DNA from 2 places in the Streptomyces sp. NPDC006925 genome. Region 2 is predicted to be linked to the other one. Evidence: riboswitches for the same ligand, from Rfam matches in the RefSeq annotation. Region 2 holds a riboswitch; the other holds the start of a gene.
What was found. A riboswitch is a leader RNA that binds a small molecule or an ion and turns the genes downstream of it on or off. The one in region 2 is predicted to bind S-adenosylmethionine.

Region 1: it holds a riboswitch for S-adenosylmethionine, as region 2 does, so the genes downstream of both, thrC (threonine synthase) here and ACFYNS_RS04415 (aminotransferase class V-fold PLP-dependent enzyme) in region 2, are expected to answer to the same signal.

The regions. Positions count from the first base shown of each region.
Region 1 is NZ_JBIAGB010000009.1:35,461-39,863, forward strand. Features, by position in the region: gene ACFYNS_RS14735 (trehalose-6-phosphate synthase) at 1-406, opposite strand, end outside; gene ACFYNS_RS14740 (glucosyl-3-phosphoglycerate synthase) at 488-1,489, opposite strand; SAM riboswitch class I at 1,808-1,957, shown strand; gene thrC (threonine synthase) at 1,975-3,288, shown strand; gene ACFYNS_RS14750 (MoaD/ThiS family protein) at 3,475-3,750, shown strand; gene ACFYNS_RS14755 (cold-shock protein) at 4,277-4,403, shown strand, end outside.
Region 2 is NZ_JBIAGB010000002.1:395,028-399,430, reverse strand. Features, by position in the region: gene ACFYNS_RS04425 (rhomboid family intramembrane serine protease) at 1-683, shown strand, start outside; gene ACFYNS_RS04420 (Lrp/AsnC ligand binding domain-containing protein) at 680-961, shown strand; gene ACFYNS_RS04415 (aminotransferase class V-fold PLP-dependent enzyme) at 993-2,405, opposite strand; SAM riboswitch class IV at 2,584-2,703, opposite strand; gene ACFYNS_RS04410 (uroporphyrinogen-III synthase) at 3,277-4,403, opposite strand, start outside.

The DNA.
Region 1 (4,403 bases), on a different contig from region 2:
GATGGGTGAACCACAGTACGGAGTTGGCGATGCCGTGGTAGGCCGCCTCGAAGGTGTCGGCCGGGATGTCCAGCATCCGCACCGGCTGCCCGCCGGTGTCCCCCGGGTCCAGCCGTCCCCGCGCCGACCTGGCCGCCTCGCGGTCGCCGTCGCCGAGCGCGGCGCACACCCACAGCGCGTCCGCCTCCGGGCCGATGGCCGAGAGTCCGGAGACCAGCCCGCCGCCGCCGCGCCTGGCGGAGAGCGTGCCGTCCTCCGCGCGCGTGTAGGACACCGGGCCGCGGTTGGACGCCACCAGCACCCGCGCCGAGCCTCCCCCGGCCTGCCGCGCCCCGGGCGCTTCCCCAGCTCCCTGGGATGCTGCTCCCCGCGGTGCTGCTCCGGGCGGTGTTCCTCCAGCGACCATGCCGCTGAGCCTAGCCACCGCCGAAACCGCTCAAACGTGCCCGTCGGCCCCCGAACACGGACAGGGGTACCTCCGGGCCGCTCATGCCGCCATCCGCTGCCCGTACTCGGGCACGGTGCACATGGGAGGGCGCTCCTCGACGTCCACCAGGTGGCCGCGGGGGACGAAGCACCCCGTCCCGTCCCGCTCGAACTGGGTCAGCGCCGTGCCGCCCGACAGCGCCTCGATCGCGCCGCGCGTGCCGTCCACCGTCGCCGGGCCCCGGGCGATGCGGCGCTCGGCCGCCGCGTGGATGGCGGTCGCCATCCGGCCGAGCGCCTGCCCGTCCTGGTTGCGGTGCAGCCGGACCCCCACGTCGACCTGGGCCAGCGCGTCCAGCCCCACCAGCTCCAGGGTGTCGACCAGCAGCGCCAGCTCCACCCCGTAGCCCACCGGGAACGGCAGCCGCTCCAGCAGCGAACGGCGTGCCGCGTACTCGCCGCCCAGCGGCTGGACGAGGCCGGCCAGCAGGGGCCAGTGCAGATTCAGCAGCGGACGCGCCACCAGTTCGGTCACCCGCCCGCCGCCCGCCGGGTTGTCCCGCAGCGGACGGTCGTACATCGCCTTGACCAGGTGCACGTCCGGTTCGGTCAGCAGCGGCCCGACGATGCCGGTGACGAAGTCCGGCGAGAACTCGCGCAGGTCGGCGTCGACGAAACAGACGATGTCGCCGCTGGTCGCCAGCAGGGAACGCCACAGCACCTCGCCCTTGCCGGGGCGGGGCGGCAGCCTGGGCAGCACCTCGTCCCGGTGGACCACCTCGGCCCCGGCGGCCGCGGCGACCTCGGCGGTCCGGTCGGTGGAGCCGGAGTTCATCACGATCAGCTCGTCCACCAGCGCGGTCCCGGTGCCGGGGTGCGGAGTGGCCAGCCCGCGGCGTATCACCGAGACGATGTCGCCGACGGTGGCCTCCTCGTCTAGCGCGGGCAGCACCACGCTGACGGTGGTGCCGGTGCGGCGCTTCGCCGCCAGCAGGTCCTCCAGCGGCCGGTCCGCGACGCGCCAGGAACGGCGCCGCAGCCAGCGGCCCACTTCGTCGAGCACGTGCGCGCCTTCCTGTAGTCGGTCCGGTCGGATCTGTGGTCGGTCCGATCGGATCTGTAGCCGGTCCGGTCGGATCTGTGGTCGGGTGGTCGGGCCGGTCGGTCGGGTCCGGGGGCGGGCCGAGGAGCGCCCGGCGGTACCGTTGCCGCCCCGGACCGGGGAGGACGAGCAGTGGAAGATCCATCTCGCGGTTCGGACGTCCCCCTCAAGCGTGACCGCCGTCGGTTACAGTCTTGAACAACGCAGGTGACCTCCGCATCTCGGGGTCGCCGCGACACAAACGCCCGGGCGGCTGTCGGCCGCCCGTAGCCATAGTGCAGCTCATCCAGAGGGGCAGAGGGAACGGCCCGTTGAAGCCCCGGCAACCATCCCGCGATCCGCGCGTACGCGGACTCAAAGGCGAGACCGCCTCGTGGGGACGGTGCCAATTCCGGCCCGTGACGAGATACGCCACGGGGAAGATGAGGAGAAAGGGCCTCGCCTCCATGGCTGTGCAGACAGTTGCAGCGAACAGCACCACCTCCACCGGCACCGCCGGCAGCACCCCCTACGACCTCGGTGCCGCAGTGGCCCTCTCCTGCCGTGAGTGCGGCACCCGCACCGAGCTGGGCCCCAGCTTCGTGTGCCTGGAGTGTTTCGGCCCGCTGGAAGTGGCCTACGAGCTCCCCTCCGGCGACCCGGAGGAGCTGCGGCGGCGCATCGCCGCCGGGCCCGCCTCGATGTGGCGCTACGCGCCGCTGCTGCCGGTGCCTGCCGACGTCGCCGAGAGGCCGAACCTGAACCCCGGTCTCACCCAGCTGGTGAAGGCCGACCGGCTCGCCGCCGAACTGGGCGTGACCGGCGGGCTCTACGTCAAGGACGACTCCGGCAATCCGACCCACTCCTTCAAGGACCGCCCGGTCGCCATCGCCCTGGAGGCAGCGCGCGCCTTCGGGTTCACCACCCTCTCCTGCTCCTCGACCGGCAACCTGGCCGGCGCGGTGGGTGCCGCCGCCGCCCGGGCCGGACTGCGCTCGTGCGTGTTCATCCCGGACGGGCTGGAGCAGTCCAAGGTGGTGATGGCCGCGATCTACGGGGGCGAACTCGTCGCGATCGACGGCACCTACGACGACGTGAACCGCTTCTGCTCCGAGCTGATCGGCGACCCGCTGGGCGAGGGGTGGGGCTTCACGAACGTCAACCTGCGGCCGTTCTACGCCGAGGGATCGAAGTCGCTGGCGTACGAGATCTGCGAGCAGCTCGGCTGGCGGCTGCCCGACCAGCTCGTCATCCCCGTCGCCTCCGGCTGCCAGCTCGTGAAGATCGACAAGGGGCTGCGGGAGCTGATCCGGCTCGGGCTCGTCGAGGACAAGCCGTACCGCATCTACGCCGCGCAGGCCGAGGGCTGCTCGCCGGTGTCCCGCGCGTACAAGGACGGCACCGGTGCCGTGCGCCCGGTCAAGCAGCCGGACACCATCGCCAAGTCCCTGGCCATCGGGGACCCGGCGGACGGGCCGTACGTGGTCGACATCTGCACGCGCACGGGCGGCGCCGTCGACGACGTGAACGACGCCGAGATCGTGGAGTCCATCGCGCTGCTCGCCCGGACCGAAGGGGTGTTCGCGGAGACGGCCGGGGGTGTCACGCTGGGCGTGACCCGCAAGCTGATCGAGTCCGGTGCCATCGACCCGACGCTCACGACGGTCGTCCTGAACACCGGCGACGGACTCAAGACCCTCGACGCCGTGGCCGCCACGGCGCGGCCCACCGCCGTGATCCGCCCCAACCTGGCCGCCTTCCGCGAGGCCGGTCTGGCCTGACCGGGGGTCTCCCGGGGCGCGCGCCGCCCCGGGAGCCACCGCGGCGCCTCGAGGGGCCGCGGGCTTCGCAGGCCCGCAGCGCCTCGAACGGCTGAAATCCGCCCCCCGGTGTTTGCCCGGTGTTCCGCATCGGGAGTGCCGGAGCGGGCCCCTGGGACGCGTCCCCTACACGTGAGGAAGATCGACATGAGCGTCAACGTCCGGATCCCCACCATCCTCCGCACCTACACGGGCGGTCAGGCCGAGGTCAGCGCCGAGGGCGGGACTCTCGCCGAGGTGCTGGCGGACCTGGAGAAGAACCACACGGGCATCTCCGCCCGCGTCCTGGACGACGCCGGGAAGCTGCGCCGCTTCGTCAACGTCTACGTCAACGACGACGACGTCCGCTTCGAACAGGGGCTGCAGACCCCCACCCCGGACGGCACCGGTGTCTCCATCATTCCGGCGGTCGCCGGCGGCTGACCGGTCGCACGCGCGGCGGGTCTGGCCGGTCCTCCGCCGCCGGACCAGCCCCGGCCCGCCGGGTCCCGGACCACCGCTCGCCAGCAGGGCTTACGCCGTGGGGTCGCCCCCTCCGAAGAGAATCGGAGGGGGCGATTCCGTGTTTCGGGAGGCGGTAGAGTGACGGAAGTTCCCCCACCCGGCACCCGCCGACCGCCGCGCAGACCGCGGCGGGCACGGCCGAGGACGGGACAGCGCCGCGACGACAACGGGACAAGTTACGGTCGAAAACCGGACGGCAATTGTCGCGAAGACTCCAAATGTCTGGCCCGACTTGCCCTGCTTCGGGACCAGTTGAGGCTTATTTCCGATCAGCCGTGCCCAGAATTCTCGTCCGATTGACCTGTTGCACAGGGCGTCCGTGCAGATACATTCAGCGGCGGTCGACGCGTTCCGGCGCACGCCCCCGCTTGCTCATGGGGGTGAGGTCTGACCCGGGTTCGCGAAGTGCGGGCTCGCGCAAGGGCCAGTAATAGGGGAGTTAGGAATGGCTCAGGGCACCGTCAAGTGGTTCAACGCGGAGAAGGGGTACGGCTTCATCGCGGTCGACGGTGGTGCGGACGTGTTCGTCCACTACAGCGCGATCCAGATGGACGGTTACCGCACTCTCGACG
Region 2 (4,403 bases):
CGCGGCCCCTGGTCACCTACGCCCTGATCGGCTGCTGCTGCCTGGTCTTCCTCGTCGGACCGGCCTCCGGCCTCCTCCCCTCCCACGGTACGGGGCAGGCGCTGGAGGAGGTCAGGGCGGCCTACTTCCGCCGGTGGGGCGTGGTGCCCCACACGCTGTTCAGCGGTGCCCTGCGTCCACTGCCGACTCCGCTGACCGCGCTGTTCCTGCACGCCGGCTGGCTGCATCTGCTCGGCAACCTCCTGTTCCTCGTCGTCTTCGGCGGCCCGGTCGAGCAGCGGATGGGACCGCTGCGCTATTTCCTCTTCTACCTGGGCACCGGCTACGCGGCGATGCTCTGCTACGCGGCAGCCCACCCGGTCTCGGACGAGACGCTGGTCGGCGCCTCCGGAGCGATCTCCGCCGTGCTGGGCGCCTTCCTCTGCCTGCACCCGCGTACCCGGGTGACGAGTGTCTTCCCCTTCCTCTTCTTCCTGCCGCTGCGCTTCCCGGCCTGGGCGGTGCTGCTCTTCTGGCTGACCCTCCAGTGGCTGGCCGCCCGGCAGGACGCGGAAGGGCCCGGCGTCGCCTACCTGGCCCACGTGGCCGGATTCACGCTGGGCTTCCTGTCCGTCTGGCTCCACCACCGCCGGGCTAGAGTGGCCGGGCCAACCCCGGCGTCCGAGGGAGAGACCCCACCGTGATCACTTCCATCGTCCTCATCCGGACGAGCACCGACCGCATCCCCGAGATCGCCGAGCAGATCGCCGCCATCGAGGGCGTCAGCGAGGTCTACTCCGTCACCGGTGCACACGATCTGATCGCCATGGTCCGCGTCGCCCAGCACGACGACCTCGCCGACATCATCCCCGGCCGGATCAGCAAGGTCTCCGGCGTGGAGTCCACCGAGACCCACATCGCCTTCCGCACCTACTCCCAGCACGACCTGGAGTCGGCCTTCGCCATCGGCCTGGACGCCTGAGCCCGCCTGCCTCCCGCGGCGGGCCGGACGGTCAGCGGTCCCGCCCGACCCTCGCCCGCGGTGCGGCCGCGGGCTCCGGGACACAGCGGCCGCCCTCCGCACGGTAGGTCCAGCGTGCGCCGTCACGCACCAGCTCGCGCACGGCGGTGACGAACCGGTCCACGTGCTCGTCCGGCGTCCCGGCGCCGAAACTGACCCGGATCGCGTCGAGCGCGGGCGCCTCCCCGGCCGACTCGCCGAGCCCCCCGCACTCGCCGGGCGCGTCCCCCTGCTGTCCGAGCAGGGTGCGCAGCAGCGGATGGGCGCAGAAGAGGCCGTCCCGGACCCCGATCCCGTACTCGGCGGAGAGCGCCGCAGCGAAGTGCGAGCTGCTCCATCCCTCGACGACGAAGGAGACCACCCCCACCCGGTCGGCGTCCTCCCCGAACAGCGAGAGGACCCGCACCTCGGGCAGCTCCGCCAGCCCGCCGACAAGCCGGGCCAGCAGCTCCTCCTCCCGGGCGACGAGGCGGTCGAACCCGGCCTCGGCCAGCGCCCGGCAGGCGGAGGCGACGGCGTACGCGCCGATGACGTTGGGCGAACCGGCCTCGTGGCGGGCCGCGGTGGTGTGCCACTCCACATCCACCCCGCCGTCCGCGGCACGGGCCACCCGGCGGCTCGCACCGCCGCCTGCCAGATACGGCTCCGCCGTGCTCAGCCAGTCGGCGCGGCCCGCCAGCACCCCGGCGCCGAACGGCGCGTACAGCTTGTGCCCGGAGAGAGCCACCCAGTCCGCCTCCAGCTCCGTCAGGCTGACGGGCCGGTGCGGGGCGAGCTGCGCCGCATCCAGGACCAGGCGGGCGCCGTGCCGGTGGGCGGCGCGCGCGAGCTCACGCACCGGCCACACCTCACCCGTCACGTTCGACGCACCGGTCACGCAGACCAGCTTGGGTCCGGCCGGCGCGGCATGCAGCGCCGACTCCAGCGTGGCGACCGCCTGTTCGGGCGAGCGGGGTGCGTCCAGATACGCCACCTCGTGCGCCCGCCACGGCAGCAGCGAGGCATGATGCTCGGTCTCGAAGACGAACACCCGGGTGCCGGACGGCAGCGCCCCCGCCAGCAGGTTGAGCGAGTCGGTCGTCGCCCGGGTGAAGACGACCTGGTCGCCCTCGCGGCACCCCAGGAAGTCGGCGACGGTCCGCCTGCTCTGTTCGAACAGGTCCGTCGACAGTTGCGAGAGGTGGCCCGCGCCCCGGTGCACGCTGCCGTAGTACGGCGCGTACGCCGCCACGTCGTCCCACACCCGCTGCAGCGCGGGCGCGCTGGCCGCGTAGTCCAGCGCCCCGTACGTCACCTCCCCACCGGTGACCAGCGGCACGCGGACGTCACGGCCCAGGACGGGAAGCGGGGCGGACTCCTCACGACAGGAATCAGAAACCGGTACAAAAGGTGCGGTGAACGGCATGGAAGTACTCCGGACGGGGTGAGCGGCAAGGAGGCGCCTGGCGGCGCGCCGAAACATGACAGAACGTCAGGAGGAGGGCCGAAAACGGGTGTGCGGCGCTGCGGCGCTGCCCGTCGGCCCTAGCGCATTCGCTTGCTCACGGAGAACTCCCTCGAAGACCAGGACCCCTGGCGTGAGGGATCCGCGCTTGCCGCAGACCTTGTTGTCCTACGGCCTGGTCATCACCCGGGGCACCCCGCCACGGACGGAGGGTTGCCGGACAGCGGGCCGGGGCCCTTTCTCGCTGTCACTCGTGACCTGCGAGGCAGTATGCCACACCCTTCGCGGAGTACGACGTCGCGGGGTCGGTTCCCCCTCCGCGGACTGCGTTTGCGTTGTGGGGGCACGCCCCCCGTCGTTTTCGGCTGCCGCCGAGAGGTCGTGTCGGGGGGCGCTGCCCCCCAACGGCCCCCCGCCAAGGGGGCTCCGCCCCCTTAGACACCCCAGGCACCCAGACCTGAGCCTCTCCTTTCCCGTATCCGGCAACCGCCGGAGGAATCCCGACTGCGGGAGCGCTCTTGCGCTGTGACGGACGGCATCAGGACACTTCCCGCAGACAACGGACCAGGACACTGGTCCGGAGCACACGAACGCAAGCTCTCGCGTGGGTGCGGCTGGGGGTCCTAGGGGGCGAAGCCCCCTAGCGGGGGGTGTTGGGGGGCGGAGCCGCCCCAACGCCCGTCCGGCGAGGACAAGGGGGTTCGGGGGCGAAGCCCCCGACAACGAACGCCGCACCCGGCAAACAACGGACGGGGGCCCCGGGGGCCCGGGGCAAAGCCCCGACAGGCGAGGCGGCCCGCGGAGGGGGCCGCGCCCCCGCAAGGGGGCGGCGTCAGGGGGCGCAGGCCGCGGCGGGATCGAGGGCGATGCGGTACCCGCGTTTGGTGACGGTCTGCACCACAGAGGGCGCCCGGAGGGCGGCCCGCAGACGAGCGACGGCAGCCTCGACGGCATGCTCGTCGGTCCCCCCGCCGGGCAGGCACCCCAGCAGATCGGCGCACGAAACCACCGCTCCGGGCCGCCGCGCAAGCGCCCGCAGCACGGCCATGGGTGCCGGGCTGACGGGCCGCAGTTCGCCGTCGAGGAGGGCGGCGGTGCCCCGCACCTCCAGCGTATGTCCCGCCGCGGGCAGCACCGGCGCGGTGGCGGGCAGTCGCTCGCCCAGCAGTCGGACGAGGGCGCCGACCCGGAATCGCTCGGGCCAGTAGGCGGGGATGTCCCGGTCGAGCAGGGGCGCGGCGGTGACGGGGCCGACGCAGGCGACCTGGGTACGGCTGCGGAGTACCCGGGTCAGGTCGTCGACCGCTTGCGCTCCGCGTTCTTCGGCGCGGGTGTAGAGCCCGGCGGCGGCCAGCGCGCTGGTGAAGGTGAGGGCGTCCACGCCGCCGGCCAGCACGGCGTCGATGAGCCGGTCGAGGGGGGCGGGGTCGACGGGGCCCGTCCACCGGTAGACGGGCACCGGCACGACCTCGGCACCGGCGCCGCGCAGTGCGTCGATGAAGTCGCGCAGCGGTTCCCCGTGGAGCTGGACGGCAATGCGGAGTCCCTCCAGGTCCGCGCGGGCCAGCAGGCGTTCGAGGACCTCGGTGGAGGACTCCGAGGCCGGGGACCAGGCTTCGCGGAGGCCGGCCGCGCGCAGCGCGCCGCACGCCTTGGGGCCGCGGGCCAGCACCTCGCTCCGGGCGAGGACGCCGCGCAGGGCTTCGCCCTGGCCCCAGCCGTCGGCGGCCTCCATCCAGCCGCGGAAGCCGATGCCGGTGGTGGCGACGGCCACGACCGGCGGGCGGGCGAGGAGTTCCTCGGTGGCGTCGCGGAGTTCCTCGTCGTCGGCGAGCGGGGCGATGCGCAGTGCGGGTCCGTGGACGACCTCGGCGCCGCGCCTCTCCAGCAGCGCGCCCAGCTCCTCGGCCCGGCGCGCGGCCGTGACCGCGACGGTGAACCCCGCCAGCGGGGGAACGG